Hyalangium ruber: one gene and its partner. The protein of the gene in region 2 interacts with the protein of the main gene of each other region in a pairwise test. Links are inferred from orthologs where the notes say so. Each region holds a gene or a part of one and is shown on either strand. Other genes may lie near its edges. The genes, in order: selB and serC.

The links.
Region 1: the proteins of serC (region 2) and selB interact in binary tests that used the Escherichia coli proteins (3 or more experiments, as listed by UniProt). The link is inferred for Hyalangium ruber from one-to-one orthologs.

What each region holds. Positions count from the first base shown.
Region 1 is NZ_JAXIVS010000003.1:474,645-483,827, forward strand. The notes cover bases 3,574-6,511. They hold selB (selenocysteine-specific translation elongation factor), read right to left. Parts: upstream 6,032-6,511; coding sequence 4,115-6,031; downstream 3,574-4,114. Other genes in these bases: SYV04_RS10900 (ATP-binding protein), read right to left, coding at 3,574-4,118; SYV04_RS10910 (phosphoribosyltransferase), read right to left, coding at 6,048-6,511. In the rest of the region: SYV04_RS10895 (sigma-54-dependent transcriptional regulator), read right to left, coding at 160-1,608; more of SYV04_RS10900, read right to left, coding at 1,605-3,573; more of SYV04_RS10910, read right to left, coding at 6,512-6,719; Hsp33 family molecular chaperone HslO, read right to left, coding at 6,819-7,712; SYV04_RS10920 (succinate dehydrogenase/fumarate reductase transmembrane subunit), read left to right, coding at 7,953-8,618; SYV04_RS10925 (choice-of-anchor A family protein), read right to left, coding at 8,682-9,183. UniProt on the Escherichia coli protein: Translation factor necessary for the incorporation of selenocysteine into proteins. It probably replaces EF-Tu for the insertion of selenocysteine directed by the UGA codon. SelB binds GTP and GDP.
Region 2 is NZ_JAXIVS010000009.1:118,633-127,716, reverse strand. The notes cover bases 3,782-6,620. They hold serC (3-phosphoserine/phosphohydroxythreonine transaminase), read right to left. Parts: upstream 5,826-6,620; coding sequence 4,737-5,825; downstream 3,782-4,736. Other genes in these bases: SYV04_RS25370 (hypothetical protein), read left to right, coding at 6,537-6,620; SYV04_RS25375 (RNA polymerase sigma factor), read left to right, coding at 5,957-6,532; SYV04_RS25385 (chalcone isomerase family protein), read right to left, coding at 4,134-4,700; SYV04_RS43790 (trypsin-like serine peptidase), read left to right, coding at 3,782-4,042. In the rest of the region: SYV04_RS25400 (serine/threonine-protein kinase), read left to right, coding at 1-496; SYV04_RS25395 (serine/threonine protein kinase), read left to right, coding at 666-1,823; SYV04_RS25390 (PA0069 family radical SAM protein), read left to right, coding at 2,005-3,033; more of SYV04_RS43790, read left to right, coding at 3,071-3,781; more of SYV04_RS25370, read left to right, coding at 6,621-7,322; SYV04_RS25365 (caspase family protein), read left to right, coding at 7,344-8,966; SYV04_RS25360 (carboxypeptidase regulatory-like domain-containing protein), read left to right, coding at 8,966-9,084. UniProt on the Escherichia coli protein: Catalyzes the reversible conversion of 3-phosphohydroxypyruvate to phosphoserine and of 3-hydroxy-2-oxo-4-phosphonooxybutanoate to phosphohydroxythreonine. Is involved in both pyridoxine and serine biosynthesis.

The DNA of each region.
Region 1 (9,183 bases), on a different replicon or contig from region 2:
CGACACTTTTAAGGGGCTCCGGTTCCATTTCAGCCCTGCAATGCGCTTTCAAAACTGAAAATCCCTTGGGAAATGGCCCATTTGGCTTTTTCAGCAACGAACCCGGTCCACTTCACCTTTGCATCGATAGGGAAAGGGCGGGCGCTTACACCGCGGGTGCTACTCGCGGCCCATTTCTCCAGGTGGCCGGAGATTGAGCCGCTTCATCTTCCGCCACAGCGTGGTGGAGGAGACTTCCAGCTCATCTGCAACTCGTGCGAGATCCGTACCGTGGCGCTCCAGGGCCTGGAGGATGGCGCGCTTCTCGGCTTCCTCCACCACGGCGGCCAGGGTGGGCGCCTGTGCGCGCGGTGAGGTGTCCAGGATGATGGGGCTGCCCAGGGGCGGCGTACCGGACGAGGCCTGCGCCACGCGGGCCTGGGAGCGCAGGGGGAAGTCCTCGGGCCCCAGCTCCTCGCCCTCGGCCAGGGCGGCGGCCTGCTCGACGAGGTTCTCCAGCTCGCGCACGTTTCCGGGGAAGGTGTAGCCCATGAGGTGTCCCACCGCCGACTGGGACAGGCGCTTGGGTCGGGGGCTGCGCGCGTTGGCGCGCTCCAGGAAGTGCTCGGCCAGGGCCTGCACGTCCTCCAGGCGCTCGCGCAGCGGCGGCACCCGCAGCGTCACCACGTTGAGGCGGTAGAAGAGGTCCTGCCGAAAGCGCTTCTCCTGCACCTCCAGCTCGATGTCGCGGTTGGTGGCGGCGACGATGCGCGCGTCCACCTTCAGCGCGGTGGACTCGCCCACCCGGCGCACCTCGCCGTCCTGCAGCGTGCGCAGCAGCTTGGACTGGAAGGCGGGGCTCGTCTCCGTCACCTCGTCGATGAAGAGCGTGCCGCCGTCGGCCTCCTCGAAGAGCCCGCGCCGGGCCTTCACCGCGCCGGTGAAGGCACCCTTGGCGTGGCCGAACAGCTCGCTCTCCAGCAGCGACTCGGAGATGGCGGCGCAGTTGACGGGCACGAAGGGGCGCGAGCTGCGCCGGCTGTGGGCGTGCAGCGCGCGCGCCACCAGCTCCTTGCCGGTGCCGCTCTCGCCCTGAACCAGCACGGTGGCGTCACTCTGCGCCACCCGCAGCAGGCGCGTGGTCAGCTCACGCATCGCCGCGCTGCGCCCCACCAGCGAGGACAGGCCGTGGCGCTGGTTGAACTCACCGGCGAACATGTCCACGGCGGACAAGAGCTTGGCCCGCTCCAGCGCGCGCTCCACGCGGTAGAGCAGCTCGCCCTCCTTGAAGGGCTTCGTCACATAGTCGTACGCCCCCGAGCGCATGGCCTCCACCGCCGTCTCGATGGAGCCGAACGCCGTCATCATGATGACCTGCGTGCGAGGCCCCACCTCCATCGCCTTCTTCAGGAGCGTCAGGCCGTCCATGGGCTCCATCTTCAAGTCGGTGAGGAGCAGGTCCACGCCGTTGCTGGACAACTGGACGAGCGCCTCCTCGCCGTTGGCGGCCTCGAAGACGGTGTAGCCCTCGGAGCGCAGGAGCAGGGCCGTGGTGGCGCGCATGTTGCGCTGGTCATCCACGACCAGGATGCGGCCTTTGGGCGGAGGGGTGGTGCTGGCGTCGTTCACGGAGGCGTCGGGGGTGAGAGGGGAAGACGAAGGGTGAAGGTGGTACCGCGGGCGGAGGTGCTCTCCACGGCGATGTCCCCGCGGTGCTCCTCGAGGATGCGGCTGACGACGGCGAGCCCCAGGCCGGTGCCCTGGGCCTTGGTGGTGAAGAAGGGCTCGAAGACGCGGTGGAGCAGCTCCGGGGGAATGCCCATCCCCTGATCGGTGATGTCGATGCGCAGGGACTCACGGCCATTGTACGGCTCCCTGCGGGCGCGCACATGCACCACGCCCCCCTGGGGCATGGACTGGACCGCGTTGACGACCACGTTGATCAACGCCTGGCGGATGAGGCGTCGATCCATGGGCACCGAGGGCATCCCCGGCTCCACCTCGACCTGGAGGGTGATGGGCTGGCTGCCCACGCCACCCTGGGAGCGCACCGCCTCGAGGGAGTCTTGCAGCACCCGCGTCAGGTCCTCCGGCTGGAGGATGGGCTCGCGGGGGCGGGTGTAGTCCAGCAAGTCCCCCACCATGTGGTTCAGCCGGTCGCTCTCCTCGAAGAGGATGTCCAGCAGCATGGCCGCGTCGCCCTCGGGCTTGAGCAGGCGGCGCAGCGAGGCCACGGCGTTGAAGATGACGCCCAGGGGGTTGCGCACCTCGTGGGCGACGATGGCGGACAGCTCGCCCAGGGCGGCCAGGCGCTCGCGGGTGACCATCTCCGCGCGGGCGGCGGCCAGCTCCGCGTAGGAGGCCCAGAGCGACTCGTAGAGGCGGGCGTTGGCGATGGAGAGGGCGAGCTGACCACACGTGGCCTCGGCCAGCTCGATGAGCGCGGGGCTGAAGACGCGCGGGCCCCGGGTGTCATCGACCATGACCACGCCAATGAGCTCCTCGCGGGAGGTGAGCGGCACGGCCAGCAGGGCGCGCTGCTGGAAGCGCTGGACGAACTCGCTGTTGAAGCCATCCGGCTCCCGGGAGAGATCCTCGATGGCCAGGGAGCGGCGGCTGCGTGCCGCCTTGGACGCGAGGCTCTCCCCGTGCAGCGGCATCGTCACGGTGCGGAAGTAGTCCCGGTGGGTGGCGGAGGCGGCCGAGCCCCGCAGGCTCTTGGTCTGCTCCTCGTAGAGCAGGATGAAGCAGTTGGACACGTCCAGCAGGCGCACGAGGAAGTCGGCCGCGACGTCCAGGATGCTGGCCGAGTCCAGCACGCCCGAGGTGGTGCGGGCCATGTCCAGCAGCAGGCGCGTCTCGGTGAGCTGCCGCGTGGACTCGGCGCGCAGGCGGTGCTGCTCCAGCAACGTCACGAGCAGCTCGGCCACCGTGCCCAGCAGCCGCAGGTCCGACTCGCCGCAGTGACGACCGGGAGCGCGCAGCAGTTGCAGGGTGCCAAACAGCTCGCCGCCACGGGTGAGGCGTACGGCCACTCCACAGCCGAAGCGCGAGGCCGAGGCCCGTATCAGCGCGCGCTCCTCGGCCTCCGCCGAGAGCACCCCTTGCTCGGACTGGGCCACCGCCTCGCTCAGCACCTGGCCCAGGGCCTCCGCCGCCGAGCGCTCCACGCCCGCGAGCCCCACATGGGCGCGCAGGGTGAGCCGGTTGCCGGACTCCTCCTTGAGGTGCAGCAGCGCCGCGTCGGAGGAGAGCAGCTCGGCCAGGCACTGGAGGAAGGCCTCGGGGGTGGGCGGGACGGGCTGGGCGACGAGGCGCGCCACCCGTGCCACGGCCTGCAGCTCCCACTGGCTGCGCGCGCTCTCGGCCTTCATGCGCGCCTCGGAGAGCGCGGCGCCCACCGCCTTGACGAAGAGCGCGAGCGCCGAGCCGTGCGCGGGGTCCAGCTTGGGGCCTCCCACCCACAGCACCTCGTGGCGCGCATCTCCCACGGGGAGGTAGACGTGGTTGGCGTCGATGGAGTCCACCCCGCCGAAGACGGGGTAGCCCTCGGCGCGCGCCTCGAGCGCCAGCGCCAGGTCCGGCGGCGTGGGGCCCTCGTCGCGCGCCACCAGCGTCTGCCCATCCCAGCGCAGGAAGCGCGCGCGGAAGCCCGCCAACTCGAGCCCCTCCAGCGCCACCCGGCGCACGGCCTCCTCGGTGTTCGCGCTCACCAACCGCGCGGACGTCTCCACCAGCCGCTCGGCGATGGCCAGCACGGGAGGCCGGTCCGTCAGCTTGAGGATGTTGATGAGCAGCGCCTTGGCTCCGTCCTCCAGCTCCACCTCCTGCGAGCGGGCGGCCACCTCGTGCCGGCGTCCGTCTCCGGCGGGAATCAGGCGGTGGGTGGTGATGTGCGGCGCTTCCGTCACCTCCCCGGTGCTGGAGCGTTGCAGGAGCAGGGCCAGCCGGCTGCGCTCCTGGGGATCCACGAAGTCCATCGCTGGGCGGCCCTCCACCTGCTCGCGCGGCAACCCCACCAACTGGAGGTACGCGGCGTTCACCATCCACACGGCATGCTGGCGCAACACCGCCATCGGGTTGTCGAAGGACTCGATGAGGGAGCGCAGCTCCATCAGGCTGTAGCGTTTCGTGTTCATCCGCGCCGTAGCACCCTCTTCTCCCCCACCCGCAGCGTCACCTTCTCACGGTCGAAGTACTCCGACAGAGGGATGACGAACTTACGACTCTGGCCAACCATTTCCTTGAAGGCCTGGGTGGAGATTTCCTTGTTCTCGCGCAGGTGCGCCACCAGCCGCTCCTTGAGCCCGGCGAGCGCCTCCGCGTCGAAGTGCAGCTCCTCACTCACCCGCACGACATGGCCCCCGGCCACCATCAACTTGAGCAGCTCCTGGAGCCGCGGAACCGGCAGGTGGAGCTTCTGCGCCAGCTCGTTGAAGGTGGGAGGAGCCAGGGCTGCCGCCGCCAGCTCGGCCGCCACGCGCGCGCGGGCCCCCTCGTCACTCACCGTGAGGGTGCGGCCCCGGCCCTTGAGCCGCATGACCTCCTTGTCCAGCTCGGCCTTGCCGGAGTCCACCAGCGCCTGCGCCACCCGCTGGAAGATGCGCGGATCCAGCTCCGGCGAGAGCCGCTGGCGCAGCTCTTCGCGCGAGAGCCCCTCGCGCATGGGCTCGCGCTCGTGGAAGGCGGCCAGCAGCGCCAGGGCGCGCTTCTGCAGGCCCTCGAACACCTCGCCGGAGAGATAGAGGCGCTTCTCCTTGTCCACCAGCAGCACCCCACCCCGCGCCCCCAGCAACTCCAGCGCGCGGGTGAGCACCTTGGGCGACAGCGCCGAGCGGCCGAAGAGCTCCGCCTGCGTGAGGCCCCTATACCCCGCCTGGCGCAGCAGCCACGCCAGGTGCCCTCCGGCATCGGCCTCCAGGAGTGGGGCCACCACGGCGGAGGCGCCCTTGCGGCGGCGCGGCGGAGTGATGGCGAGAATGCGCCCACCGGCCACGGTGGCGCCCCGCCCGGGCAGCACGCGCGAGCCCCGGAGGATGAAGCGCTGCCCCACCAGCGCGGCCAGGGGCGCGGCGAGCCGAAGCTGGGCCAGGCCCGTCTCCCCGGGCTCCAGCTTCTCCAGGTCCAGCAGCGCCACGGTGGCCTCCACCTGCGCGGTGCCCAGGTGCAGCAGCAGCTTGCGGCGGCGGGGCAGCGGCTCCTCCACGGCGGGCAGCAGGCTCAGCTCCACATCCAGCATCCGCGTCTCGGGCAGCTCGCCGGCGCGCACCAGCACCATGCCGCGGTCGATCTCCTCGGGCTCCACGCCCACCAGGTTCACGGCGGTGCGCTGGCCCGCCACCACCTTCTGCGCGCTCTGGCCATGCACCTGCAGCCCGCGCACGCGGAAAGGACCGGGCCGCCCCGGCAGCAGCGCCCCACCCTCCTCCACCGACAGCGTGCCCGACAGCAGCGTGCCCGTCACCACGGTGCCGAAGCCCTTGATGGTGAAGACGCGGTCCACGGGCAGGAAGACCGGCCCATCGGAGGGGCGCTGGGACAGCCCCCGCGCGGCACGGGTGAGCGCCGCGCGCAGCTCCGGCAGACCCGCGCCCGTCTTGGAGGAGCACGGCACCACGGGCGCGCCCTCCAGGAAGGTGCCAGCGGTGAGCGCCACCAGGTCCGCCTTCACCAGGGTGAGCCACTCCTCGCCCAGCTCCGCGAGCAGGTCGCTCTTGGTGAGGGCGATGACGCCGGCCTTCACGCCCAGCAGCCGGCAGATGTCCAGGTGCTCGCGCGTCTGGGGCATCACCCCCTCGTCGGCCGCGACGACCAGCACCGCCAGGTCCACGCCGCCGGCGCCGGCGGCCATCGCCTTGACGAAGCGCTCGTGGCCGGGCACGTCCACCACGCCAGCGACGGTGTCGTCATCCAGCGTCAGGTGGGCGAAGCCCAGCTCCAGGGTGATGCCCCGGCGCTTCTCTTCCTTGAGCCGGTCCGTGTCGATGCCCGTGAGGGCCTTCACGAGGGACGTCTTGCCGTGGTCGATATGGCCCGCCGTCCCGATGATCATCGCACCACTCCGCCCCTCAAGCCCCAGCCAGGTCCGGGTCCACGTCCGAGGCGCGGTCATCCCCCGTCACGGGCGCGTAGTCCCAGGGGAAGACGAGGAAGTCGTGGGTGGACAGGGCGAGGAAGTCGGGCCGATAGCCCTCGGGCCGCGCCACCAGGCATGCGGTCATCACCTCGCGGGCGCCCGCCTCACGCGCCAGCCGGGTGGCCATCTCCAGCGTGTCGCCGCTGGCGGCCACGTCATCGACGATGAGGACGCGGCGGCCCTTCAGCTCGCGCGGCATCTCACCCGAGAGCTGGGGCTTGCTCGCATCGGCCCGGTCCCGGCTGCGGCGGCTGATACGCACCGGGAAGAACTCGCAGCCGAGCGCGCTGGACAGGGCGCCGCCCACGAAGACGCCGCCGTGGGCCACGCCCACCACGCTCTGGGCCTTGAAGGACTTGCCGATCGTGCGCGCCAGCTCCTGCACGGCACGGTCGAAGTGGGCCCACGACAGCTCCTTCACCGCGGAGCGTTGCCGCGACTGGTCGCGGCCGGTGGGCGTGCGAGGCGCCTCCACTTGAGGTGCCAGTACGACGTCCGACGGGATGGAGACGAGCTTCTCCACTTGCTGCTTGGAAGGCTTGGGCGAGGGCTTGCTCTTCCTGGAGGGCTTGCCCTTGCCGGGCGTTGCCCGCTTGGTGGCCACGAGTGAAAACTCCAGATGAGGTGTGGCCCTGTCATATCCCGGGCCGAGCGCCGGGGCTACTCCCCGCGTAGGCCCTCGGCGGCCCGGGCTTTCCACCAGTCAACTCGTCCCGGCCTGCAGCAGCGCGCGAATCTCCTCGCCGGGGATGACGTACTGTGTCGTGCAGAACTGGCACGTCACCTCCGCCTTTCCCTCCTTCTGGAGCATGTCCGTCAGCTCCTCGCGCCCCATCGCCAGCAGCGCGGTCTTCACCCGCTCCCGGCTGCACGTGCAGGCGAAGCTCAGGGGGTAGCGGGACATGATCTCCAGGTCCGTGCGCTCGGGCAGCAGCGCCTTGAGTATCGCCGCCCCGCCCTCGGCCCCATGGGCCCGCAGCGCCTGTGGGAAGCCCTGCTTGATCTGCCGGCCCAGCGCCTGGAAGGCCTCCCGGTCCCCGTTGGGCAGCGGCTGGAGGAGCACCCCGGCCACCAACCCCAGGGGCTCGGTCGTACCGTTGCCCGTCAGGGGAAACTGCTCCAGCGTGAGCTGGGTGGCCACCTGGTCGGAGATGGCGAAGTAGCGCTCCAGGTCCTCGACGAAGTCGAAGCGCTCCAGCTCCACCGAGGAGCGGTAGTGCTCGCCCTCTCCGATGTCGCGCAGCACGGAGATGTAGCCCTTGTTGCCCAGCACGGGCCGCCAGTGCCACTGGCCCTCGGCGCCTACGTGCTTCACGTGCGGGTTCTTCGTGTAGCCGCGCACCACGCCCGCGTTGTCCCCATCCACGAAGAAGCCGCGCAGGGGGCCATCACACTCGAGCTGCACGTTGATGCGCGCCGGGCCCTTCTGCAGCGCCCCCATCAGCGCGGCGGCGGTGAGCCCCTGGGAGAGCAGGGCCGCGGAGGCCGCCTGACTCTGGTGCGTGTCACGCGCCTTGCGTGACAGCTCCGAGGTGAGGGCGAGCACCACGCGCACGTCCACGTCCTTCAACAGTCCACTGACGAGTTCATCGGCCATAAGAGCAGGCACTAGCGTGCCCAACGGCGGGGCGCTCGCCAATGAGAGATACGGCCTGGACGCCTGCCCGGGAGGGGGGCGCTGGGGCGAAGCATCGGCCCGGCTTATGCCTTCAAGCGCCCCGGCTGCCAGCTGCCCTGGCTGATCCTCGCCCCTCCCCGGGCGGGACCGACTATAACCCCCTGTCCGACCCACCTACCCGCGGGGTTCCCACCCTGCCCGCGCGTCGCCGGAGTCTCGATGAGCACCGAAGCTGCCACCCTTCCTCGCAAGAACTCGCTGCTCCAGTCCCGCCTGGGCTCGTTCCTCGCCGTGGTGCCCCTGTCCATCTGGGTCATCAACCACCTGTGGGACAACCTGGCCGCCTTCAGCGGCGCCCAGGCCTGGCAAGCCTCGGTGACGACCTACGCCCACCCCTTCTCCCAGGCGCTGGCGTTCATCATCTCCCTGGTGCCGCTGGTGATTCACACCGGCTGGGGCCTGGTGCGGATGTTCAGCTTCAAGCCCAACAACCTCGCCTACAGCAACTACGGCAACCTCAAGTACATCCTCCAGCGCGCGAGCGCCCTGGGCGTGCTGGCCTTCCTGGGCGCCCACATCTGGAAGGCCTTCCTGGCGCCCCGGCTGCTCAACGGCGCTCCCGAGGCCTTCGACGACATCGCCCGGGAGATGCGCTTCCACGGGCCCACGCTCTTCGTCTACGTGCTGGGCACCCTGGGCACCGCGTACCACCTGGCCAACGGCCTGCAGGGCTTCGGCATGGCCTGGGGCATCTTCGCCAGCGACCGCTCCATGCGCCGCTTCGAGCCCGTCGTCATCATCGTCTTCCTGGTGCTGCTGGCCATGAGCTGGGGCGCGCTCTACGCCCTGTTCCAGGCCGGCGAGGCCCTCGGGCCCCGTCCCTGAGAGGCCCCGTGAGGCCTCGGGGGGTGCGCGGCTCGCCCCGCGCACCCTCCCCCTGCTGAAGCGCTAGGTGCCGACGCCGCCGCCGCAGAACTGGAAGTCGCGCAGCGGGTTGATGTGGCCCTCGGCGTTGCCCGTGAAGGAGGCGGCGTACATACCGCCGTCCCAGCTGCCATCGCTGAAGTCCACGTGCGCGTTGGGCGCCAGCACCGTGCCCCAGAAGCCGTAGCCGTAGGCGGTGATGTTCGTGGCGTCCGGGAAGTTGAAGAGGACGCCCGTCTGGTCGATGCCGCCGCTGAAGTTGTGGCCGAAGCCGCTGAAGCGCGCCGACTCACCCCACACGTTCACCACCACCGTGGCGTTGGCCGGCGCGGTGATGGACAGGTACTTGGCGCGAGCGAAGACGCTGGCCTCCACGTGGAAGACGTTCAGCCCCGGCAAGGTGCCCTCCAGGAAGACGCCGCCCCAGGACTCCACGCGCTTGGTCCCGGTGGCCCGGCTGCTCGCCAGCCCGCTGGACAGCGCCCGCAGCTCCTCGGACCGGCCGAAGAAGTCCACCGGCGCGCCC
Region 2 (9,084 bases):
ACGCCTGAAGTGGTGCAAAGCCATCGGATTGGGGACGGTGCTCGCCGTGAATGCAGGTTGCCCCGGCGCTCAGGTAAAACCGGAACGAGGAGACTGCCCGGCAGACGCCGTAAAGGCGATGGAGGAGCACGGGCTCAGATGGAGGGATCAGGTCGTCTTCACTCTTGGAAGTGACATCAAGAAGGGCATGCTTTCGCCTCCTCTCAAGAGTGGGCGCGTTGAAGCTACCGTGGTTCAGCGTGGATCTGGCTCAATGGGTACCCCCAACCTCCCCCTGGGCACGCGGCTCTTCGGTGAGCTCTGGATACTTAAAGAGGACCCGGCGAGTGCCAGGTTGCGCTTCTATCGCGCACAACTGCCGAACGGCCCTGAATTCCCCGTCTGCATCGTCTCCGGTAGCCACGGACACCTAGCTATTATGGAGAGAGAACCCAACGGCGCTATTCGCACGGGGCCCGCTCCAACTGGAACTGTCATCCTCGACAGCTGGCCGTGACTCGTCTCGTGTCAAGCGCCTTTACGTTTTGAGACACCTTTTCAGATCTCACTGAGCGACTGCCTTCCAACCTGCCATGTCGTTCACTTCGGCCTCATGTGCTGGGTAGGCTCTGCTCTTGTCTCTCGCGGCGTTCCCTACTGCCGCGAGCGCGACGGAGAGACACGACATGAGCACACCAAAGAGGTTTCCGGTGAAGAAGGGACAGATCCTCTTCTCCGCTGGACAAGCTGCCTACGAGTTCGTGATGACGTTGGAGGGGAGCAACCACGGCGAGACCGTGTTGCTCGCGCGCAAGAGAACGGTTGAGGGACCCGGCGCGGATGTGATCCTCAAGTGCGTCGGCCTTCCAGACCGGCCAGCGCTCGACGCGGAGAAGACGCGGACTCGGCTCGAAGAGGAGGTCAGGCTCGCCACGTATTTGCGGCATCCCGGGATTGCTCGTGTCCACGGCATCAAGCGGATGGAGGGCGCGCTCTACCTCATCGCCGAATGCGTCGATGGTAACTCGCTCAACACTCTGTCAAACGTCGTGCCCGAGCACATCACGAAATTCTCGGACGCCTTCGTTCTGTACTTGGGTGCTGAAGTCGCGGGAGCGCTTCTCTATGCCCACACGCGCACAGACGAGCACGGGAAGCCGCTGGGCATCGTTCATCGTGCCGTGGACCTGGAGCGGATCTGGGTCACCTGGGAAGGGCAGGTGAAGCTCACGGACTTTGGCTTGGCACTCTCGAAGCTGCCCGGACGGATCGCTTCGACCGTTCAGCGCCCACACGGCAATGCCTACTACTCTTCGCCAGAAGCGCTGCTCGGCAAGCCTGTTGATGCTCGTTCGGATCTCTTCCAGCTTGGACTCGCTCTCTATGAGGTCGCGACGGGTTCTCACCCATTGGATCCGCCTGAGGGGCTGCCGGAAGAGACGGAGGAGATGCTTTCCGCAACCGAGCGCGCCAGGGTCGAGCAGGCAATCCTCGACGCGAAGGAGACGGGGCTTGATGACGCAGCCGTGGAGGATCTCATCGTCCGTGCTGCGACGTACACCCCGAAGGATCTGGAGCGACTGGTGGCGAAGCTCTCCGAACCCTTGAGAGCGCCGCTCCGTAAGTTGCTCCAGCGCAACCCTACCGAGCGCTACCAGACGGCTGAAGAACTGGAGGCCGATCTTCGGGCTCATCTGGATCGGCTCGGGTCCTACGGAGCCAAGGAGGCTGCAGCTGAGATCGGCAAGGTGCTTACGGAGGTCGGAGAGCAGTTGGTGGGCCTGGAAGGCTGCGCCTCTCCTCCGCGTCGTCAGCGCTCCCAGGACGACATCACGACGGGCTGAGCGCGTCGTGGAGTGCCCGCTTCCGAAAGTGGTGCGCTTCCCAAGCACTGGTTCGCATCCCGTCCGCCTCTCCGTCGCAAAGGCCGGTAGTTCGTGGGGAAACTTGGGGCTACCGGCCTTCGTGGTTCCGGGACCTTGGCCGGCGCTTGACTGAACGTGCTTTCAGGTTCACCTTGAGCCGGTGAAGCCGCGTCCCGTCTCCAATCCTCCCAACCCCTGGGCGAGCACCGAGGTGGAGTACCTCGACGAGGTTCCACCCTCTCGGCTGGAGGTGCTGGAGGACCACAGCCGCGAGGTGCTGGCGCGCAACAGCAGCCCGGACGTGTGCTTCTCCTGGAGCATCAACCCGTACCGAGGCTGCATGCATGCCTGCGCGTACTGCTACGCGCGCCCCACCCACGAGTACCTGAGCCTGGGGGCGGGCACGGACTTCGAGACGCGCATCGTGGTGAAGCCCCACGCCCCGGAACTCTTGCGCGAAGCCTTCGAACGCCCGCGCTGGCAGGGGGAAACGCTGGTCTTCAGTGGCGTCACCGACTGCTTTCAGCCGTTGGAGGCCTCACTGAAGCTCACTCGCCGGTGCCTGGAGGTTTGCGCCGAGTACCGCAACCCGGTGGGCATCATCACCAAGGCACCGTTAATCGAGCGGGACATCGATGTGCTGCAGACGCTGGCGCGCGAGGCTCGGCTCTGGGTGAGCATCAGCCTGCCCTTCCACAACCCGGAGCTGGCACGAGCAATGGAGCCCTATGTGGCCACGCCGAAGCGGCGCCTGCTCACCATCGAGCGGCTGGCGGCAGCGGGCATCTCCGTGGCGGTGTCAGTAGCGCCCATCATCCCAGGACTCAATGACGAGGACATCGCCAAGGTGCTGGCCTCGGCGCGGGAGGCGGGAGCTACCCGAACGCACTACACTCTGCTGCGCCTACCCGGCCCGGTAAAGGAGGTATTCGAGGAGCGGCTGCGGGCGAAGCTGCCCCTGCGTGCGGAGCGGGTGCTGCATCGAATCCGTGAGACGCGTGGCGGGGAACTCTCCGACGCGCGGTTCAAGCACCGCATGCGGGGTGAGGGGATTTACGCGGAGACCATCCACCGCCTCTTCGACACAGCGGCGCGCAAGGTGGGCATGCGCATGTCCTCGGTGACCGAGGCCGAGCCGAGCACCTTCCGGCGGCCGACACGGCCCTCTGCCCAGCTCAGCCTCTTCTGAGGCTCAGGGGAGGGAGAACGCATATCGTGCCTGACGGATGCTTTTCCTCCGGACATCCCCCCTGGCTGCATGCTCACTGTGGGCACTGCTACTCCTGAGCGGGAGTTGCACAAAGCGAGGAGACGAGCCCAAACCGGCCCCTCCTCTCCCAGAATCCAGTTCACCAGGTGACGGTAGGGCCAGTTCGTCCGCGGAAGCACAGGGGCTGCGGCGCCCCGCCGGAGGACTCGCCCTGCTCGCAGGTGAGATCGACATCGAGAACCGCTTCCAGTCGACGGTCTCCGTCATCACCCAAGTTCCGAATGGGCGCGGAAGCGGCACGCAGTGCAGTGGTGTCCTCGTTGCTCCTCGACTGGTGTTGACCGCTGGCCATTGTGTCTGCAAGAGCCAGGAGATTCATGAATCTGGGCAAGGTAATACGACCTTGATCGACGGCTCATCCTGCGTCCCCAGCGCTTCCGTGAGCACGGTCATCTACGAGCCGCCCACTCCGGAAGCCGAGCTGAACCTCTCCCGTAGAACTTACAATGGGAGGATTCAGCCCCATCCCGACTTCAAACTCCTGCTCGACGCCCAAGGTAACGTCGTCTCCACCAAGGCCGACCTGGCTTTCGTCCGTCTTGAGTTCCCCGTCAGAGGGGAACTCATCCCCGTCACTCTTGCAGAGACAGGGATAGAGGCCGGCGAGTCCATCCTCATGGTCAGCTACGGTTACGACTTGGATCTGGGAACACTGGGTGGCGATCGCCGGATCAAGGAGTACCCGGTGACTCGACTTCCAGCGGCAGGGGAAGATCGATTCCTGTTTCACCAGCCTCAGCGACACGCCTATACGGGAGACAGCGGCGGTCCTTGCTTTCGACAAAGCACGCAGGGCCTCTCACTCGTGGGAATCTCAAGCAGAAGCCTGGGCAAGGAACCTGCTTTCACAGGCCTCCAGCCTTATCGAGCTTGGCTCAGCAGTGAAGTTCAACGAGTGGCTCAGACCGACTCAGGTCCTCTGCCATGATGCTTCGAGTCAGTTCCCTAATGGGTTGGATGCGCTCCAACTGGAGAAGCCCTGCCCGTTCGCTTCCAGGCAGGGCTTCGCGCAGCGTGACTCAGTCTTCCTTGCCGAGCATCCCGTCCTTGAGGTCGCCGTCCACGGGGTTCTTGCCCAGCCACACCCCGAAGAGCGCGTCCGCGAAGTCCTTGCCCTCCACGGAGATCTTCTGGCCCGCCTTGCTCTCCACCGTGGTGCCCTGGCCCGGTACGTAGGTGAGCAGCAGCTCATCACCCTTCTTCAGGTCCGGGATGGCCGCGTTGAAGGTGTCCAGTCGCTGCTTCAACGCCGCCATCTGCGCCTTGTTGTTCTTTTCGATGCCATCGCTGATGGCGTCGGTGATCTTCGACTTCTCGAGGTCGCGCAGCATCGTCATGCGCACGCGCTTGACCTGGTCCGAGCTGATGAGCTGCTGGGAGTCCTTGCTGGTCGTCTCCACATAGAGCCCTGCGGTGTAGACCTTGAAGATGGCCTTGGTGCGTAGGCCGGCACCATTGAGCTTCAGCTCCTTGCCCTCGACCGAGATGGTCTCGGGGAACTTCACTCCCGCGACTTCCTTCTCCTTGGCCAAGGCCGGCAGCGCGAGGGTGAGGGACAGCACGAGGGCAGATAGTGTCACTTTCATGGATTCCTCCCTATGGGTCAGGCGTGCAGGCCTGGCTTAACCGCGAGTCTTGACGAACTGGTCCATGAAGGACACCAGCGTCTTCACGTTCTCCACCGACACCGCGTTGTAGAGCGAGACGCGGATGCCTCCCGCGCTGCGGTGCCCCTTGAGCCCCACCATCCCCGCCTTCTTCGCCTCCGCCACGAACGTGTCCTCCAACGCCTCGCTCGGCAGCCGGAACACCACGTTCATGTACGAGCGCGACTCCTTCTCCACCGGCGCCCGATAGAAGTCCGGGTGCCGATCGATCGCCGCGTACAACGTCTCGCCCTTCTCCCGGTTCCACTTCTCCAGCTGCGTCAGCCCTCCCACGCTCTTGATCCACGCCAGCACGTTGCGGCACAGGTAGATCGAGAACGTCGGCGGCGTGTTGTACAGCGAGTTGTTCTCCGCGTACGTGCTGTAGCGGAAGATCTTCGGGATGTTCTGGCTCCCCTTCGCCATGAACTCCTTGTCCACCACCACCAGGACAATCCCCGAGGGCCCGATGTTCTTCTGCGCCCCCGCGTAGATGAACGCGAACCGGCTCACGTCGATCGGCTTCCACAGGATGTCCGAGCTCATGTCCGCGACCAGCGGCACGCCTCCCACCTCCGGGAACGTGTGCCACTGCGTCCCGTAGATGGTGTTGTTGGTCGTCATGTGGACGTAGGCCGCCTTCGGATCCAGCTGCAGCTCGGCCTGCTTCGGCACCCGCGTGTAGCGCTTGTCCGCCATCACCGTCGTCGCCGCGATGCGCGGCTTGCCGTAGTACTTCGCCTCGTCCAGCGCCTTCTCGCTCCACACCCCCGTCATCAGGAAGTCCGCGCTCTTCTCCGGGGTGAGGAAGTTCATCGGAATCTGGGCGAACTGCTGCGAGGCCCCGCCCTGCAGGAACAGCACCTGGTGCGTGGCCGGGATGCCTAGCAGCCCGGTAAGCAGGGAGATGGCCTCGTCGTGGACGGCCTCGTAGTCCTTGCCCCGGTGGCTGTGCTCCATGATGGACATTCCCGTGCCCTGGAAGTCGAGCAGCTCCTCCCGGGCCCGCTCCAACGCGGGCTGGGGGAGACCCGCGGGACCGGCATTGAAGTTGATGACGCGCATGGCTGTGTCCTTTAGGAAGTGAACGGCGCCGCCATTCTCTCCCACATGCTTCCAAGGGCCAGTAGGAAGCGAAGACGGTGTCCAGCAGGTAGCGTGTGGCCGGCAGGCAGGTACGGAGGTCAGGAGGACAGGTGGGTTCCTCGGAGGAACTGGCGCAGTGGGTGCGGCGGGCCGCGCGTGGGGAGGAGTCCGCCTATGGAGAGCTGTATCGGCGCACCCGGCCCCTCGTGGCCCGTCTCACCGCCGGATTCGCCACGCTGGACGCCGACGAGGTGGAAGACGTGATCCAGGAGACATACGTCCGGGCATTCAAGGCCCTGCCCCGCCTCAAGGAGCCCGGAGCCTTCGAGGCCTGGCTGCTGTCCATCGCCCGCAACCGGGCCCGCACCCGCTTGGAGCGCAAGAGCCACCTGCGGCGCATGGAGGACGAAGCGGCGGACCCCGAGCCCGAGGCCGTGCCTCCGCTGCCCGAGGCGCTCCAGGTGGAGCGGGACATCGCCGTGGTGCGTCAACTCATCGCCGAGCTGCCCGAGGGCGAGGAGAAGAAGACCGTGCAGCTCTTCTACCTGGAGGGAGAGCTGTCCGCGCGCGAGATCGCCGAGAAGCTCGGTGTGGGCAAGAGCGCGGTGACCATGCGGCTCGAGCGGTTCCGGGCACGCATCAAGCGGGAGCTGCTCCGGCGTGTCCTCGCCGGACGCTGGGAGTAAGGCCATGAAGCACCTCGATGCCAACGCGATGCGCGCCCTCTCCGCCCGGGAACCCGAGGCGGTGGCCTACTTCCGCGAGCACCTCGCCGCCCCGTGCGACACCTGCGAGGAGTTCCTCGCCCAGAGCGCCGACACGGACGGGCTCGATGGCCAGGTGGACGCGCTCCTGCTCGGGTTGGCCCCGCGTCCGGAGGCCCCTCGGAATGAAGTGGGTTGGATGCGGCTGCGACGCCACCTGCGCGCGCCCTCCCGTACGGGGCGCTGGGCTGGAGCCGCCGCGGCGCTGGCCGCATGCCTGCTGGCGGTCGTCTTCGTCCCCCGCCTGATCGCCTCTCCACCAAGGGAGGCTGCGTGGGATGGGGTGAAGGGCTCGAACCGCATCGCGCTGGAGCTGGCCGTGGTGGCTCGAAGCGCCCAGGGAGAGCTCCGCCGCCTGGACTTTGGCGCCTCGGTGCTGCCGGACGAGGTGCTGCTGCTGCGCTACCACGCCACCGAGGCGGGCAGCGCCCTGCTCTTCCAGCAGCAGGAAGGGGGCACGCCCGAGCTGCTCGGCGCCTTCTCCCTGCAGGCCGGGACGCATGATCTCCAAGGCCCCCAGGGGCTCGCGGGCGTGAGCCTCACTGGGGAGTCCGGCGCGATGACGCTGTGGCTGGTGGCCTCCGCGCCCGGTGTGGAACTGTCGGAGGAGCAGGTCCGGGCGGCGCTGGGGAACGGAACAGCCCAGGGCCAGAATCCGCTCGCCATCGCGCAGTTCGACGTCTTCGTTCAGACCGGTCACAATCCGCGCTGACCCGTGAAGCGCCTCGTCCTCATGCTGCTGGGCACCCTCGTGGCCTGTGCGGGCCCCGCCTCCCAGGAGAAGGGCGGGCTGGTGCCGCTCAAGCTCGACGAGACGGCCCTGTCCAACGCCTATGCCCCCCGGCGCCTCGCGCTGCTCGTGGGCATCTCCCAGTTCCAGGATCCGCAGTGGCGCAACCTGCGCTACTCGGGGAAGGACGCGACCGACCTCGCCGCCGCCCTGAAGGACCCGGCGCGGGGGCGCTTCGATCAGGTGCGCCTGCTCTCCCGCCCGGAGGAGACGACGCGCACGGCGATCCTCGCGGCGCTGCGCGAGCTGCGGCGAGAGGCCACCCGGCCGGATGACGTGGTGGTGGTGTACTTCTCCGCGCACGGCACGCTGGCCCGAGATGGCCGGGGCGAGCTCAAGCGCTACCTCGTCACCCGGGACGCCGCCTACCGCGACATCCCGCAGACGGCACTTGGCATGGACGAACTCAAGGCCGAGTTCGACCAACTGCCCAGCCGGCGCCGGCTGCTGGTGCTGGCCACCTGTCACAGCGGCAGCGGCAAGTCGCTGCTCCCCAAGGAACTCGAGGCCGAGCTGACGGGCATCAAGTCCGGCTTCTACGCGCGCCCCCTGGAGGAGTCGAGCCGTGCCTCCATGGTGTTCGCCGCGTGCGACTGGGGCGAGACGGCGCGCGAGGACGAGGGGCTGCGCAACGACATCTATACCCACTTCCTCATCGAGGGACTCAACGGCGCGGCGGACCGGAACGCGGACGGCGCCGTCACCGCCACCGAGGCGCATGACCATGCGCGCCGCCGCACCTTCGCCTTCACCGAGGGCCGGCAGCGCCCCTCCGCGGAGATTCTGGAGGTGGGCGCGGACCCCGTGGTGCTCTCCGGCAGCATCAACCGCGTGGGCCGGCCCGAGCTGTTCTCCTACAACCCGCGCCTGGACGGCTTCACCCTCAAGGTGGATGGAGAGCCGCGCACGGAGCTGCCCGGAGGCGCGGCCGTGCCCGCTGGGCGCCGCACCGTGGAGCTGACCAAGGGAGACTCGGTGCTGGTGCGCCGCGAGGTGGAGGTGGCCCAGGGCGATCGGCTGCCTCTGGAGCGGCTGCTGGCGGAGACCTTCCCGAGCCGCTCCCTGTCGCTGCTGGGCGGCATGTTCTCGTTCGTGGACGCCAGCAGCCGCAAGGAGCTGCTGCCGGCCTCCCCGGAGGTGGCGGTGGCGCTGCGGCTGGAGGACCGGCCGCTGCAGGACTTCAGCCTGCTGCTGGACCTGAGCGGGAGCATGGGACGGCGCAACCTCCAGCTCGTGCCGGGCACCTCGGTGCCCTTCGGCTACACCCGCCTCTCCCTGGGTGTGGGGATGCCCTACCTGTGGCGCTGGGAGCGGCTGTCCCTCTACGCCGGGCCCCGTGTGGCCGCTCTGTACCTGAGGCGGTCCTTTGATGTGGAGGCCTTCGTGGGCGGGCAGCAGTACTTCACCCTGAGTCCCGGCGTGGTGGGCGGCGTGGTGTGGCGCCTGGGTGAACGGCTGGAGCTCACCTCGCAGATGCAGCTCATGCTCACGTACGTGGTCGTGGATGGGCAGGGACAGGCGGTGGGCTTCACCAGCGGCTGGGCCGGAATGGGGTATCGCTTCTGATGCGCCACACACTGCACATCTCTATGGTCGCCCTGCTCGCCCTGATCGCGAGCGGGTGTGGCGGGCTGGACAACGCGCCCTTCCTCGTGGGCTCGGTGCATGGCCGGCTCACCGAGAG